2 regions of the Pantoea sp. X-Soil-YNGN-785 genome follow, and region 2 is predicted to be linked to the other one. Evidence: riboswitches for the same ligand, from Rfam matches in the RefSeq annotation. Region 2 holds a riboswitch; the other holds the start of a gene.
The links. A riboswitch is a leader RNA that binds a small molecule or an ion and turns the genes downstream of it on or off. The one in region 2 is predicted to bind thiamine pyrophosphate.
Positions count from the first base shown of each region.

Region 1: linked by a shared signal. The riboswitch ahead of AC6I8E_RS20860 (FAD-dependent oxidoreductase) and the one ahead of thiM (hydroxyethylthiazole kinase) in region 2 are both predicted to bind thiamine pyrophosphate.

Region 1 covers NZ_AP035943.1:472,075-479,643, forward strand. The annotation lists gene AC6I8E_RS20845 (ThiF family adenylyltransferase) at 1-896, opposite strand, end outside; gene AC6I8E_RS20850 (thiazole synthase) at 906-1,661, opposite strand; gene thiS (sulfur carrier protein ThiS) at 1,664-1,861, opposite strand; gene AC6I8E_RS20860 (FAD-dependent oxidoreductase) at 1,845-2,789, opposite strand; TPP riboswitch at 2,921-3,040, opposite strand; gene AC6I8E_RS20865 (ArsR/SmtB family transcription factor) at 3,187-3,501, opposite strand; gene AC6I8E_RS20870 (alkene reductase) at 3,518-4,636, opposite strand; gene AC6I8E_RS20875 (hypothetical protein) at 4,842-5,726, opposite strand; gene AC6I8E_RS20880 (P-loop NTPase family protein) at 6,008-6,556, shown strand; gene AC6I8E_RS20885 (GFA family protein) at 6,572-7,000, opposite strand; gene AC6I8E_RS20890 (LysE family translocator) at 7,137-7,569, opposite strand, start outside.
Region 2 covers NZ_AP035942.1:2,661,827-2,669,395, forward strand. The annotation lists gene AC6I8E_RS12380 (GntR family transcriptional regulator) at 17-703, shown strand; gene thiD (bifunctional hydroxymethylpyrimidine kinase/phosphomethylpyrimidine kinase) at 750-1,550, opposite strand; gene thiM (hydroxyethylthiazole kinase) at 1,537-2,334, opposite strand; TPP riboswitch at 2,369-2,465, opposite strand; gene AC6I8E_RS12395 (hypothetical protein) at 2,764-2,961, shown strand; gene AC6I8E_RS12400 (AEC family transporter) at 3,059-4,018, shown strand; gene ahpF (alkyl hydroperoxide reductase subunit F) at 4,073-5,641, opposite strand; gene ahpC (alkyl hydroperoxide reductase subunit C) at 5,713-6,276, opposite strand; gene AC6I8E_RS12415 (GNAT family N-acetyltransferase) at 6,511-6,966, shown strand; gene apbC (iron-sulfur cluster carrier protein ApbC) at 6,963-7,569, opposite strand, start outside.

The DNA.
Region 1 (7,569 bases), on a different replicon from region 2:
GCACGCATGCCACTGGCACACACCAGCACCACGCGCCGATCGGACGGCGGCTGCCAGGCCGCTATCTGCTGCGGCAAAATGCGTAGCACCCGTTCGGCCACACTGACCGGTGCTTCGTCTGGACTGCGCAGTTCCACAATGCAATCGTCCTCACTCAGCATCGGCTTATCGATAAACGGGATGCCCGGCGCGTCGGGTTCAGGCGCGTCATCAAAGCGGAATTGCCTGACGTGCCAGTCCACAAAGTCGCAGTGGATCATGCAGCCGAGCGGCGATGGCGTCAGTTTCAGCAATACGCTCAGCACCATCTGCGCCTGCATCGCGCCCAGCGTTGCTACCGCAGGCCCCATTACGCCAGCCGTGTTGCAATTACCCGAAGCCATCGGCAACTGAGGAAACAGCGCACGATAACCGGGCGCACCGCCGCAGAATCCACCGACGTAACCTTTACGACCCAGTACCGAGGCGCAGATCAGCGGCAGACCACGCGGAGAGCAGGCGTCAGAGAGTTGATAGGTAATGGCGAAGTTATCCGCCGCATCCACCACCAGAACGATCCCCTCCAGCGCCTGCGGCAGTTGGCTGGCGCTCAACATCCGGGGATGCGCCTCAACGTGGCAGTCAGGATTTCGCTGCGCCAGCGCGCGCTGCGCGCAGATTGCTTTGGGCTGGCCCACATCCCCAATGCCAAACAATGTCTGCCGGTGAAGGTTGTGCAGCTCAACCCGATCGCCATCGTAAAGCCGAATAAACCCTACGCCCGCGCCGGCCAGTAACGGCAACAGTGTCGCGCTGAGTCCGCCCGCACCCACCACCAGCACCCTTGCCCTGCTCAGGCGCTGTTGCCCTGCTTCACCGATCTCCGGCAACATGGTCTGTCGCTGATACCGATCCATTGCTGCTCCTCAGAACTGTGCCAGACCAAAAATGGGTGTTGAAGCTGACGCCATGTCACGCTGCTCCATCAATCCCGCCTGAAACGCCTCATGCCCGCCGTGGATCGCGGCGGCAAAGGCACCCGCCATCCGCACCGGATCGCGTGCTTTCGCCACCGCGGTGTTTAGCAGCACGCCATCAAAACCCATCTCCATCGCCTGCGCCGCCTGGCCTGGCGCACCGATGCCCGCATCAATTATCAGCGGCACATCTTTAAACCACGCACGCATGGCGCGGAGTCCCTCGATGTTGCGCAGCCCCTGGCCGGAACCAATTGGCGCGCCCCAGGGCATCAGCACTTCACAACCCGCTTCCAGCAGCTTCTCGCCGACAATCAGATCTTCGGTGGTGTAGGGAAAGACCTGGAAGCCATCAGCGCAGAGGATCCGGGCCGCTTCAACCAGCGCAAAGGGATCGGGCTGCAGCGTGTCGGCATGACCAATCACTTCCAGCTTGATCCACGGCGTGTCGAACAGTTCACGCGCCATCTGTGCCGTCGTCACCGCCTCTTTTACCGTATGGCAGCCCGCGGTATTCGGCAGAATCCGTTTGTTGAGCCGCTGCAACAGCGTGCGAAAGGCACCGCCTTCGCTGCCTTCACGACGCAGACTGACGGTAATTATCTCCGCACCTGATGCATCGATAGCCTGATGCAGAATGTCGGGTGACGGATATCCGGCGGTGCCAAGCAGAAAACGGGATTGCGGAGTGAATTGATAGAACATGGTTAACCTCCCTGCATCGGTGACAGGATTTCCAGCTGGCTGCCCGCTTGAAGCTGCTGGCTGACATAACGGCTGCGCGGCACAAACTCACCGTTCAGTGCGGTGGCGACGGTGCGCGGGTCGATCTGCTGCTCCGCCATAAGTTCCGCCAGCGTTGTTGCGCTGGTTTCAATCGTGCGTCCATTAAGTTGAACTCGCATGAGTCATCTCCTGAGTGAGTTGCAGCATGAGTTTTTCAGCCATAATCGGGGCCAGTAAAAAGCCGTGGCGGTACAGCCCGTTTAACGAGAAGCGCCCATTTTCATAGCGGACTTCCGGCAGGTTCTGGCGGTAGGCGGGACGCAGACCGGTGCCGCTCTCTACGATCCGTGCTTCAGCCAGCGCCGGATGCAGACTGTAAGCCGCGCTCAGCAGCTCCATCATCGCCCTGGCGCTGATCGGGCTGCTGTCGTGACTTTCGACCATGGTGGCTCCAAGCATGAAGTGGCCTCCGGCACGCGGCACCAGATAGCAGGGAAAGCGCGGATGCAGCAAACGGACCGGACGGGAGAGCTGAACGTCATGCGTATGCAGGATCAACATTTCGCCCCGCACGGCGCGCAGAGCGGGCTGCTGATCAAGAGCGTGGATGCCGCGGCAGTCGATGATTTTGCCGCCGGGTTTGCCGCTGTGAAAGGGTATGCCCGCCTCGTGCAGTGTGACGCGCAGTTGCTGCAGTGCGCAGCGCGGATCAAGATGCGCCTCTGCAGCAAAGAACAGGCCGCGGGCAAAGCGATTTTCCAGCGCCGGTTCGATGTCACCGGGGGCGACCCACTGATGCTGCTGCGTCATGCTGGCGAAGCGCGTCAGTTCGCGGCTGTCACGCGGTGGCGCAACCACCAGCGTGCCCTGCTGCTCCACGCCGTCGACGCGTTTCGCCCACCATCCGGCAGCGTGCTGGCCCCATTCGATGACCTGGTGTGGCGCGCTTTCTGCTTCGCACCAGGGCGCAAGCATGCCCCCCGCCCAGTGCGAGGCGGCACGACAGTCAGGCTGCGTAATGACTTCAACGGCTTCTCCCCGTTCCAGCAGTAGCGTGGCGACACACAGCCCGGCAACGCCGCTGCCCAGCACCGACCAGCGGCTCATGGTGCCCACCGGAGAGGAAGAGAGTGATTAAGAATGAGATGTTTCACTTTGGCCTCGTTATCGGTTAACGAAGACCCGTGATACAGAGGGAATAGGCAAAGACGTCGCGAACGCGCGCCTGCGGCAAGTATCGGATGCGATACCCGTCTTCCTACGCCAGTATCAACTGGGTCAGGTTCTAAGGGTCGCTAAGCCGCGCACTGCGCTATTAGCCTCTCAGTCTCTCTGGCGAGACTCCCCTGACGGCTTTAGTTGTAAGTTAAGCGGGCAGCTTCGTCAAGCCGCGTGCGTGAAGACGAGTCAGAAATCCGGGGGATAGGTGCAGGCGTTTACTGTAAGTGCAAAGACTCAGCATTCGCAGATAAGATAACAGAGAAGTGCTGAAACGGCAGGCGCCCTAAAGCGCCTGCAGCGATTGTGTCACCACGTCGGTTATTTCACGAATACGTGGTTCAGCGCGGCGATAATAGGTCCACTTCCCGACTTTGCTGGCTTCGACCAGCCCCGCATTGTGCAGGGCTTTCAGGCATAACGAAGTAGCGGGCTGTGATAAGCCCGCCTTGTCCTGGATGAGGGTGGCACAGACGCCATACTGAGCGAAGGGATAGAGCTGAGAATAGCCCGCAAACGCTTCGTCAGGATTTTTAAGCCACTTTAGTACTGCCACCCGGGTCGGGTTGGACAGTAACTTCAGGGCATTTTCGGGGGACATGCCGCCTCACATAAGATCAGGATTGAAAAACAGGATAGTCAGTATAGCCTTTCTCAGTGCCGCCATACAGGGAAGCGTGATCGACGGGATTCAGCGGATAACCTGCTTTAATGCGTGCCGGCAAATCGGGATTCGCAATAAACGAGCGGCCAAAACCCGCCAGATCGCCCCAGCCTTTATCAAGCATATGCTGTGCTTTTTCCGCCGTGTAGCGACCAGAATAGATGATCGGAGAACGGAATGTTTCCCGCAGCGCAACCCGGAAACTCTCTGGCATATCCGGGCTATTATCCCAGTCCGCTTCGGCAATAGAGAGATAGCCAACTTCCAGCTCATTCAGCAACTCCGCGGCGCGGATATAGGTCGCATGGGGATCGCTTTCAACCAGGCCAAGATAGACGCGCTCTTCGTCAGTACTCGAAAACAATGGCGCAAACCGCACGCCAACACGGTGGCTGCCAAATACCGCGCTGACCGCCTCAACAACTTCACGCAGGAAACGCAGACGATTCTCTGCTGAGCCGCCATATTCATCCGTGCGGAAGTTAGTGTGCTCCGAAATAAACTGGTTAATCAGATAACCGTTGGCAGAATGCAGTTCCACACCGTCAAAACCGGCCTCTTTTGCATTTTCCGCCGCGCGTCGGTAAAGCGCCACGATCTCTTTGACTTCCGCGTTGGTCAGTGCCCGTGGTTCGCTGGGTGCGGTCAGTATCCCCGCGCCTGGTCCGGTTTCAATGAATACCCGAACGTTATCGGCGGCGATGGCTGAAGGCGCAACGGGAGCCTGCTTGCCTGGCTGAAGTTCATTGTGAGAGACGCGACCAACGTGCCAGAGCTGGCAAAAAATCGTGGCGCCTTCCTGATGTACCGCCTCTGTGACCTTTTTCCAGCCCGCGATCTGGGCGTCGCTGTGGATCCCCGGCGTCCATGCATAGCCCTGCCCGCGAGGTTCAATCTGGGTGCCTTCGGTGATCATTAGTCCCGCGCTGGCACGCTGGCGGTAATACTCCACCATCAACTCGCCGGGAATATTGCCCGGCTGTTCACTGCGACAACGCGTCAGTGGCGGCAATACAATGCGGTTACGAAGTGTGAGATCGCCCAGGTTCAGGGGGGTAAACAGTGACGGCATGACAAAATTCCTCTGATGTGTAAGAGGCGCCATTATATTTACACATTTAAATTTGTAAATGTGTAATCAGTGCTTTTTGTTTTAAGCCGGATTTATCAGAGTATCTCATCTGACTAAACAGCCTCATCGTAGCCATCCTGCAGACGCGGCTCTCAGGATGGCTTTATTGCCACGAAAGAGCCCCCAGCCGAAGGATCATCACTGTTTAAGCGATGTATTTATCAGCGAACGCCTGCCACTGCTGGCGATAAACCTCCAGCTGTTTAAGTGCGTCATCGATTGAGGGTTGCGCTTTGTTGTCTGGATTCGGCGTGGAACGAATCACATCGGCAAACACGCTGAAAATGGCGTTCATGTCACTGCCCGATTTTGTCGCTTCAAACATTCTGGCCAGTTCATTCTGTGGCCGCGCGGAGCCACTCTTTACCTGGGTGAGATAATCACGCGCATCCGCCACGATTTCACGGGTGCCATATTGATGCGCGATATCCAGCCTTTGCTGTGCCCCCAGCAGCGTGCGCTCTTCGCGGAATGCCACTTTACCGTCGATCATTTCATCAACAATGCCCGTCGCCTGCTTCCGCTTGTCATCCGGAACATATTTCTCAATAAGTTTGTGCAGTTTCACCTGCGTCAACGTTATTGTCATCGCTTCAGAGGTATCACTGTTGTCGTACTGATTTTGTCCCACCTGACCTTCAGCGAGCACCTGATGAAGCGCACCCGCAAATTCATCCATACTGGCCTGGGTGTTATCTGTCGTCATATCCAGTAGCGGACGGAATGTCCTTGCATCCCAGTTTGTATAGGGATCGTTGAAAAGCGCATAACCGAGATTAAACGTGGGTCCCTGATGAGCTGATCGGCTTGCCAGCAGATCGTTCAGGGTTTTATCCTGCTGTTCAACGGAGACAGGTTCAGCAACGACCTGCATCAGGCGGTCTCTTGCCTCCTGAGAGATGATAACTACAGTGTCGGGAAGCCTTTTTCCGGTAACAGACTCGGTATTGTCGCCTGAAGATGATTTGATTGCGCCGGAAGCGACATAGCTATTTGCCACGCCGTCTGTAAGTCCATTGATTAGTACCATAATGCCCTCTACGGTTTGATTGATTGAGTAATTAATCGGCAGGATGTAACAAATCTTTACCGAAAAAAATACAATCCGTGAGGAGGGTGGATTATTTGAAAACCAGATCATCAGATACGCTTTGACATGATTTTGATTCATAATGCCTTCAGCAGCCTTTATTTACGCCTCTCGCAGGTCAACACATTCCAGTTGAGATTTAAACCTTGCAAGTTGCATAGAAAAGCATCATGTCAGCAGGCCGTTATTCATTTAAGAAGGGAAAATTCAAAGGAGATATAGTGAATAGTGCACTCACTTTAGAGGCGCTGGGACCACGCATTTGTATTATGGGTCCTTCAAACAGTGGCAAATCTACCTTAGCTGAGGCTATTTCCCGCAAAACGAATTTACCTGTTGTTCATCTTGATCAACTTCACCATCTTCCGAATAGTCAATGGATTCCCAGAGCACCGGAAGCATTTCGCCATTTGCATGCAGATGCAGTGAGTCAGGAAAAATGGGTAATGGAGGGAAATTATACAAAATGCATTGAGGAACGCTTTGCTCATGCCACGGGATTGATTCTTCTGGATGTAAAAGTGACCGTGGCACTGCTGCGTTATATTCGCAGGTGTTATTCATCGACACCGCGAATAGGGGGGCTCGGGATGAGCAGAGAGTCCGTAACCCTGGAGATGCTGAAATATATTATCCGTACTGCCCCGCAGAATCGTAAGTATCATCAGACGCTTTACGACCAGGCCAGATTGCCAAAAGTTCTGCTTCATTCTCCACACGAGATTAAAGCCTGTTCGGAATACTGGGGCTTAAAGTTAAAAAATAAGTAACCCACACCGCTGTGATTAATCAACAATCTTTAAGCTCGTCAGCAGTGCATTCAGCGACGTTACTGGCCCCGCATGATTAGTCTCTGAGCGGGTATGGTCCCACGGCATGGCGTCATCGGTACAATAATCCCCTATGCAGTGCATCGCGACTGGAGTATTCAGTAAGCCGATCGGAAGCCAGATGTAAGGCCGGTCGCGCAATCGGTTTGGAACGGCAGAACCACAGCTGACGCAAAAGTCAGTGCGATAACCTGTTGGTTTACGCCACGACGCGATCTGGCTTTCGCCTGCTATCCAGGCAAAATCACGCTCTTTTATCAGCGTTGCCAGGTTATAACCGGTTCCGGTCTGCTTTCTGCACAGTGAACAGTGACAGCGGTAATAGAGCATGGGGGTTACCGAAATCTCAAAAATAACGGTTTCACACAGACATGAGCCTTTCATTTTTCGCCTTTTGAATCAGGATTCGGGGTTGTGCGCGGGCTATCGGATTGCATCGCCTGCTGCCGCTTCGGCTCATCACCTGATCGTTCCGGGTGATGAATCAAAACGGATGACGCTCCGCCATCATTAGCTGTAATTAGTTGCGGCTGAAGACCAGTTTCAATCCTGCCAGCGCAAAGCAACAGGCTAATAGCGCATCCAGCCCGCGACGAATGCGGCGGTAAAAAGCGCTCATTACAGCTGTCGAGAACAGCAAAGCATAGCCACCGAATACAACCATGCAGATCGCCGCACAGCCGCAGATGATCATCGGTAACGTCGAGGCGACCGCATCCGGTTTAAGGGCAAATGACATAATCGCCACCCAGGTCAGAATCGCTTTGGGGTTGCCGATATGCATCAGGATACCCTGACGGAACAGGCTGCCATAAGCGACCCGGGTATCGCTGGTTTTAAATTCACCGGCTTCCGTGCGGCGTAATGCAGATTTACCGGCTTTAAACGCCAGCCAGAGCAGATATATTCCGCCGCCAATTTTTAACGTAATCAGCAGTTGAGCAAAGGTTGTC
Region 2 (7,569 bases):
ATATGGATATTGCTGCATGTCGATCGCCTATACCATTACTACCAGCGAACCGGTAAATCAGCAGATTTACCGTTATCTGCGCAAAGATATTGTCACCTGCGCAATTCAGCCAGGTTCGCTGCTCTCTGAAAAAGAGGTCTCCGCACGCTTCAACGTTTCGCGCCAGCCGGTGCGTGAAGCGTTCATTAAGCTGGCTGAAGCCGGACTGGTACAGGTATTGCCGCAGCGCGGCACCTTCGTGCGCAAAATCTCCGCTAAACGTGTCGCGGATGGCCGTTTTATCCGTGAGGCGGTGGAAGTGTCGGTAGTGCGGCGGGCAGCGGTGGAGATTGACGATCCCGCCCTGATGGCGCTGGAACACAATCTGCAGTTGCAGCGCATGGCCGCCGGGCGGCATGACAGCCAGGCTTTCCTCACTCTGGATGATGAGTTTCATCGCCTGATCGCTGAAAGCATTGACTGCAAGCTCGCCTGGGAAACGGTGGAAAACATAAAAGCGGCCATGGACCGGGTGCGGTTTCTGACGCTGAGTGAAGTCTCACCACCGGAGAGGCTGATTGAGCAGCATGAAGAGATTTTTGCCGCGCTGAAGCGCCATGATGCCGATGCCGCCGAAGCGGCGATGCGCCGTCACCTGCAGGAGATGATCTTCTCAATCACCCCGATTGCCGAGCGCAACAGCGCCTGGTTTGAAGCCCCCTGAAACTGCCCGCACCGCCTGAATACCAGGTCGATGCGGGCCTTCGCCTTTACCACCATTGGTGAAAATGGTGCACCGGTCCAATCCCCTTTCCGACCTCCAGCGAATCCGCCTTTAACAGCGCCTGCTGCAACCAGTTTTTGGCTTCATCAATCGTCTCTGCCCAGTCAGCATGGCGCGGACGTAACGCAGCTAAGGCGGCCGACAGCGTGCAGCCGGTGCCATGGGTATGACGGGTATGCACGCGTGGCGTGCTGAATCGCTGTTCTGCTGAGTGAGTAATCAGCCAGTCCGGACTCTCCGCCGCCGCCAGATGACCACCCTTCATCAGCACCGCCTGACAGCCGAGTGCCAGCAAGGCCCGTCCCTGCTCGCGCATCTCCGCCTCATCGGTGGCAATAGCGCAATCCAGCAATGCCGCCGCTTCCGGCAGATTTGGCGTGATCAGCGACACCTGTGGTAATAACTGCTCGCGTACGCTGGCCACGGCGTCTGGCGAGAGCAGCGCATCGCCACTTTTCGCGACCATCACTGTATCCAGCACCACGAACGGGATCTCAGCACGCCTCAGCCGGGCCGCAACCTGCTCCACGATGGCCGTTTCAGACAGCATGCCGATTTTTGCGCTGTCGATGCGCACGTCATCCAGCACTGAATCGAGCTGAGCGGCAACAAAGCTCGGTTCAATGCGATAAACCGACTGCACGCCCTGCGTGTTCTGCGCCACCAGTGCGGTAATCACACTGGTGCCGTAGGCGCCCAGGGCAGAGAAAGTTTTCAGATCGGCCTGAATGCCTGCGCCACCGCTGGGATCGGTACCGGCAATCGTCAGAGCATTAATGCGCTTCATGCTCCACCTCCAGCGTCCAGAGTGCATCAATAAATGCTGTGGCAAAGCTGCCCGGCCCGGCTGCCTGCGCCGCCGCCTTTTCCCCCGCCAGGGCCATGACCTGACAGGCTGCCGCCACATTCATCAGCCGATCGCCCGGCAGAGCACTGAATCCCGCCACTACGGCAGAGAGCGCGCAGCCGGTTCCGACCACGCGCGTCATTAACGGACGTCCACCGCTGATGGCGAGGATTCGCTGACCGTCGGTGGCATAGTCCACTTCGCCGGTGACAATGACCAGCGAATGCCAGGTCTCAGCGAGTTGCAGTGCCGCATCGAGTGCTGCATCCGCCTGATGCAGCGTATCAACACCGCGCCCGCCACTGGCCTGCTGCGCCAGCGCCAGAATCTCTGACGCATTACCGCGGATCACCGCCGGTTGCTGGCTGAGCAGCTGCTGACAGAAGTCACTGCGCAGCGTCAGCGCGCCGACGGCGACCGGATCGAGTGTCCAGGGGGTTCCCGCCTCACTGGCGGCGGTGACGGCAGCCTGCATCGCCTGCTGACGCTCACGGGTTAAGGTGCCGACGTTAATCAGCAACGCATCGGCAAAGCGGCTGAACTGTGCCGCTTCGTCAGCATCGATCACCATTGCTGGTGAGGCATTGAGTGCCAGCAGGACGTTGGCAGTGAAATTCTGGACCACGTCATTGGTCATGCAGTGCACCAGCGGTGACTGACGGCGGAAAGTGTGCAGAACGGGCGCGAAGTGCGCGGCAGAAAGGTGTTGAGATTGATGTGTCATCGTTGCTCCCAACCGGCGAACAAGAAGGCGAATGCGGTCAGGCATCAGACTTCCCTACGCTGGCATTATCCAGATCAGGTAATACGGGTATTTCTCAGCCTTCACAAAGAAGGGCACCCCGAGTCGTGTTACGGCTTGCAGCATAGGCAAGGCGTACCGTTAAAGCAAGCCTGGAAAATAATCGGAACTGGAACAATTCACATGATCCCGATCAACTCTCAGCAGTACAGAAAAAGGCTTAATGCTGCGGGTTATCGGGATACCTCTTTCTAGGTAGCCCTGTTTATTACCCTGACGGGTAATATTTCCCGCAGGGATTCTGGTGACCCTATAATAATTAACCTGCCCGCAGCATCATCGTAAAAAACACTTTATTTCAGTGAGTTAATAAACTTCTGGAGCAGAAATTCATACTATTCAGGATGTATGATGCGATTATCAGCGCTTATTCCTCACCGCCATCGATGGCAGGATATTATTATTGAACGTCGGGGTGCTATCGCGCCAAATGGCAGATCTTATCTTTCCACCTATATTTCCGCGCACTGTGCGGGCTGCGGCGAAATCATTCATCGCGTCTATTATCGCGATATCAGTGACCAGCAGGCACGCCGCTGGTTAGGCTAGCGTCCCTGCTGCGCTCAATCCGGACACCGTTATAGTTAACAGTTAGTTAGCAATTTGTTAGTCTGGTAACTAATCATCGTCTGACCAGACTCTCCCTATGCCACTGCTGTTTGAAAGCCTTAGCCATCAAATTTATCTGTCAGCTCCGCTGTTTATCCTGATTTTGCTGGGATACTGCCTGACGCGCCTCGGAAAATGGCCCGCCAGCATCAGTGAAGGGATGAACCGTTTTGTGTTTAACGTCGCGCTGCCCTGCATGCTGTTTCGGGTGATGAGCACCTTCTCGCAAAGTCCGCCGGTGGATGCGCGCCTGCTCCTGGCCTTCTTCGGCAGTTGCCTGCTGGTATTTATCGTGGGAAGAGTGCTGGCAACAAGGCTGTTTAATCTGGATGGCGTGGCGGCTTCGGTCTTTGCCCTGGGCGGCATCTTTTCCAATAACGTGATGCTGGGGATCCCGGTAGCTACGGTGCTGCTCGGGCCAGAAGCCCTGCCCCCGGTGGCGCTGGTGCTGGTGTTTAACAGCCTGATCCTCTGGACCTTACTCACCGTTTCGGTCGAATGGGCAAAACAGGGCAGCTTCTCGCTGCAAGGCGTGTGGCACACTCTGACTGGCGTGCTGAAGAATCCGCTGATCATCGGCATTCTCAGCGGAACGGCCTGGAGTTTTCTGCAGCGTCCTTTGCCAATGCTCGCCGCGGAACCGTTAAAGATGCTGGCTTCACTGGCCGCGCCGCTGTCGCTGGTCACGCTGGGCATGAGCCTGGCGCACTATCGGGTGCGGGACGGACTTAAAGAGAGCTATACCATCTGCCTGCTGAAGCTGATACTGCAGCCGATGACGGTATGGGCGATTGCCTGGCTGACCGGCTTGCCGCCGCTAGAGAGTAAAGTGGTGGTATTGCTGGGCTCGATGGCGGTCGGAGTTAACGTCTATCTGATGTCGCAGAAGTTCAATGTCATTCCTGGCCCGGCGGCGGCGAGTATGCTCTTTTCTACGGTATTTGCGGCGGTGACGACGCCAGTATGGATGATGCTGATGACGCTGGCGGGCTATTAATAAAAAAGCCCTTCAGCATGGATGCTGAAGGGCTGTTGTCTGGCTGACGAAACGTTATTCAGCAGACTTAGTGCGGATCAGATAATCAAACGCGCTCAGTGAGGCTTTGGCACCTTCGCCGCTGGCGATGATGATCTGCTTGTACGGCACGGTGGTGCAGTCACCCGCTGCGAATACGCCTTTCAGGCTGGTTTCGCATTTACCGTCGATGATGATCTCACCCATTTTGTTGCGCTCAACCGCGCCTTCCAGCCATGGGGTGTTCGGCAGCAGACCAATCTGAACGAAGATACCGGAGAGCGGCAGCTCGTGGGTGGTCTGCGTCGTACGGTCAATATAGTGCAGGCCGGTCACTTTGGTGCCGTCGCCTTTCACTTCAGTGGTCTGCGCGTTCAGGATCACATCAACGTTCTTCAGACTGCGCAGTTTATCCTGCAGCACCTGGTCGGCACGCATCTCACCGGCAAACTCCAGCAGCGTAACGTGTTCAACGATACCCGCCAGGTCAATGGCCGCTTCAACACCGGAGTTACCGCCGCCGATTACCGCCGTGCGCTTGCCTTTGAACAGTGGGCCATCGCAGTGCGGGCAGTAGGTGACGCCTTTGGTGCGGTACTCTTCTTCACCCGGCACACCCATGTTGCGCCAGCGTGCGCCGGTCGCCAGGATGATGCTGCGTGATTTCAGTACTGCGCCGGAGGCGGTTTCGATGGCGTGCAGTCCGCCCTCTTTCGCCGCCGGAATCAGTCTGATGGCGCTCTGGCTTTCGATGACGTCCACGTTGTAATCATCAACGTGTGCGCGCAGTGCACCTGCCAGCTTTGCCCCTTCGGTTTTCGGCACGGAGATGTAGTTTTCGATATCCACCGTGTCCAGCACCTGGCCGCCAAAACGCTCACCCAGCAGACCAGTACGGATACCTTTACGTGCTGAATAGACCGCTGCCGCTGCGCCCGCCGGGCCGCTGCCGATAATCAGGACTTCGTAGGCGTCACGCTTGTTCAGCTCTTCCGCTGCGCGTTTATCGGCGTTGGTGTCTACTTTGCTGACGATTTCGGCCAGGCTCATGCGGCCCTGACCAAACTCTTTACCGTTGAGGTAAACCGCTGGCACGCCCATCACGTTGCGTTCCTGAATCTCATTCTGGAACAGGCCACCGTCGATAGCGGTGTGGCTGATGCGCGGGTTAATCACCGCCATCAGGTTCAGCGCCTGAACCACGTCAGGGCAGTTATGGCATGAGAGTGAATAATAAGTTTCGAAATGGAAGTCACTGTCCAGCGCCGCGATCTGATCCAGCAGGCTCTGTGCTTCTTTCGACGGATGCCCACCGGTCTGTAACAGTGCCAGCACCAGTGAGGTAAATTCGTGACCCAGTGGAGAACCGGCAAAACGCGGGCCGCTGTTCGAACCTGGGTTAGTAATCAGAAATGAGGGCTTACGCACCTGACGATCGTTCTCTTCGCGGAAGCTGACTTTGTCAGACAGGCCGGCGATATCAACCAACAGTTCACGGATCTCGGTTGATTTTGCACCCTCATCCAGGGTGGCGATCAACTCAACAGGTTTGGTTAATTTCTCAAGGTAAGCCTTGAGCTGCGTCTTCAAATTTGTGTCGAGCATAGTGATATCCTGGTCAAAAAATCGGGTGCCGCAGCACCCGATTGGAGAATGATCGAAAGGGCGAAGCGGAATTAGATTTTGCCAACCAGGTCCAGGGACGGAGCCAGAGTTGCATCACCTTCTTTCCATTTAGCCGGGCACACTTCACCTGGGTGAGAAGCCACGTACTGAGCCGCTTTTACTTTGCGCAGCAGGTCAGAGGCGTCACGGCCAATGCCTTCAGCAGTGATTTCGATAGCCTGGATAACGCCTTCCGGGTCAACGATGAACGTACCACGGTCAGCCAGACCTTCGTCTTCACGCATGATTTCGAAGTTACGGGTCAGCGCGCCAGTCGGGTCACCGATCATCGCGTACTGAATTTTCGCGATGGTGTCTGAAGAACCGTGCCAGGCTTTGTGGGTAAAGTGGGTGTCGGTAGAAACAGAGTAGATATCTACGCCCAGTTTCTGGAATTCTTCGTAGTGGTCAGCCACGTCGCCCAGTTCGGTCGGGCAGACGAAGGTGAAGTCAGCTGGATAGAAGAAGAACACACTCCATTTACCTTCAACGTCTTTCTCGGTTACGTCGATGAATTCGCCGTTTTTGAATGCTGCGTTTTTGAACGGCTTGATTTTGGTATTGATAATAGACATCTGTGGCCTCCGTTAAAATATGTGATGCAGGTTACATAATTTTCGGGCCAACATCTAATACGCGGTCGTTATCAATCTGATAAACGAAAGCTATCAAACGCTGAGAGCCTGATGCTCTCTGGCCCGGCAGGCAGTGTACAGCGATTTTCGTGACATTTAACCCGCTTTATCTTTTCGCCCGTCTTCGCGAATCACTGCTAGTTTTGTAAGACAAGATGATAAGGGAGCTGACCTGTGGAGATTCGTCCGTTTACGGAAGCCGATCGTCCTTTCCTGCGTACGCTGTTTCTGGCGGCGCGGCGACACAACTGGCGCTGGCTCGACGGCAGTGAGTGGCAGCTGGAAGATTTTGATGGAGTGATTCTGGGGGAAACCGTGCTGGTCGCGGAAGCTGAGGGACTGCGCGTCGGATTTGCGGGGCTGCTGGAGAACGACAACTTCCTGCACAGTCTTTATGTCGATCCTGACTGGCAGGGACGGGGCGTGGGCAGCGCCTTACTTGAAGCCGTTGAAGCTCGCTTTACCTCAACCGGCGCGCTGAAGTGCCTGCAGAAGAACAAAGCGGCGCAGGCCTTTTATCTGCAACATGGCTGGAAGATGATTTCACAGGGCGAAGGCGAGCACGGCGGCTACGTGTTGATGCACTACCCGCTGGCCTCACACTATGCCAGCGGGTCGGGTCGGGCTTAAAGCGCGCGGAAGGCGATGTCGCCGGGGATCACGTCGCCCTGCCAGTAAAGCTGAGCCGCAACGCGTCCGGCCAGCTGGCGATAGAGCGCGGTAAATTCGCTGTCGGGACGGCGAATTACCGTCGGTTCACCTTCATCAAGATCTTCACGCAAATCGATGTGCAGCGGCAGCTGGGCCAGCAGTTGCGTCTGGTAATCCTCCACCAGTTTCTGCGCGCCACCGGTGCCAAAGATGGGCTCGTGGAAGCCACACTGACTGCAGATATGCAGGCTCATGTTTTCCACCACGCCGAGCACCGGCACATTGACCTTTTCAAACATCACCAGCCCTTTGCGGGCATCAATCAGGGCGATGTCCTGCGGCGTGGTCACTACCAGCGCGCCGGTGACCGGCACGTTCTGCGCCAGCGTCAGCTGAATGTCGCCAGTGCCGGGCGGCATATCCAGCACCAGATAATCCAGCTCCGGCCACATCGTCTCATTCAGCAGCTGCATCAGTGCTTTGCTGGCCATCGGCCCGCGCCACACCATCGCATTGTCGTCTGTCACCAGATAGCCGATGGAGTTTGTGGCTAGCCCGTGTGCCATGATCGGTGCCATATGA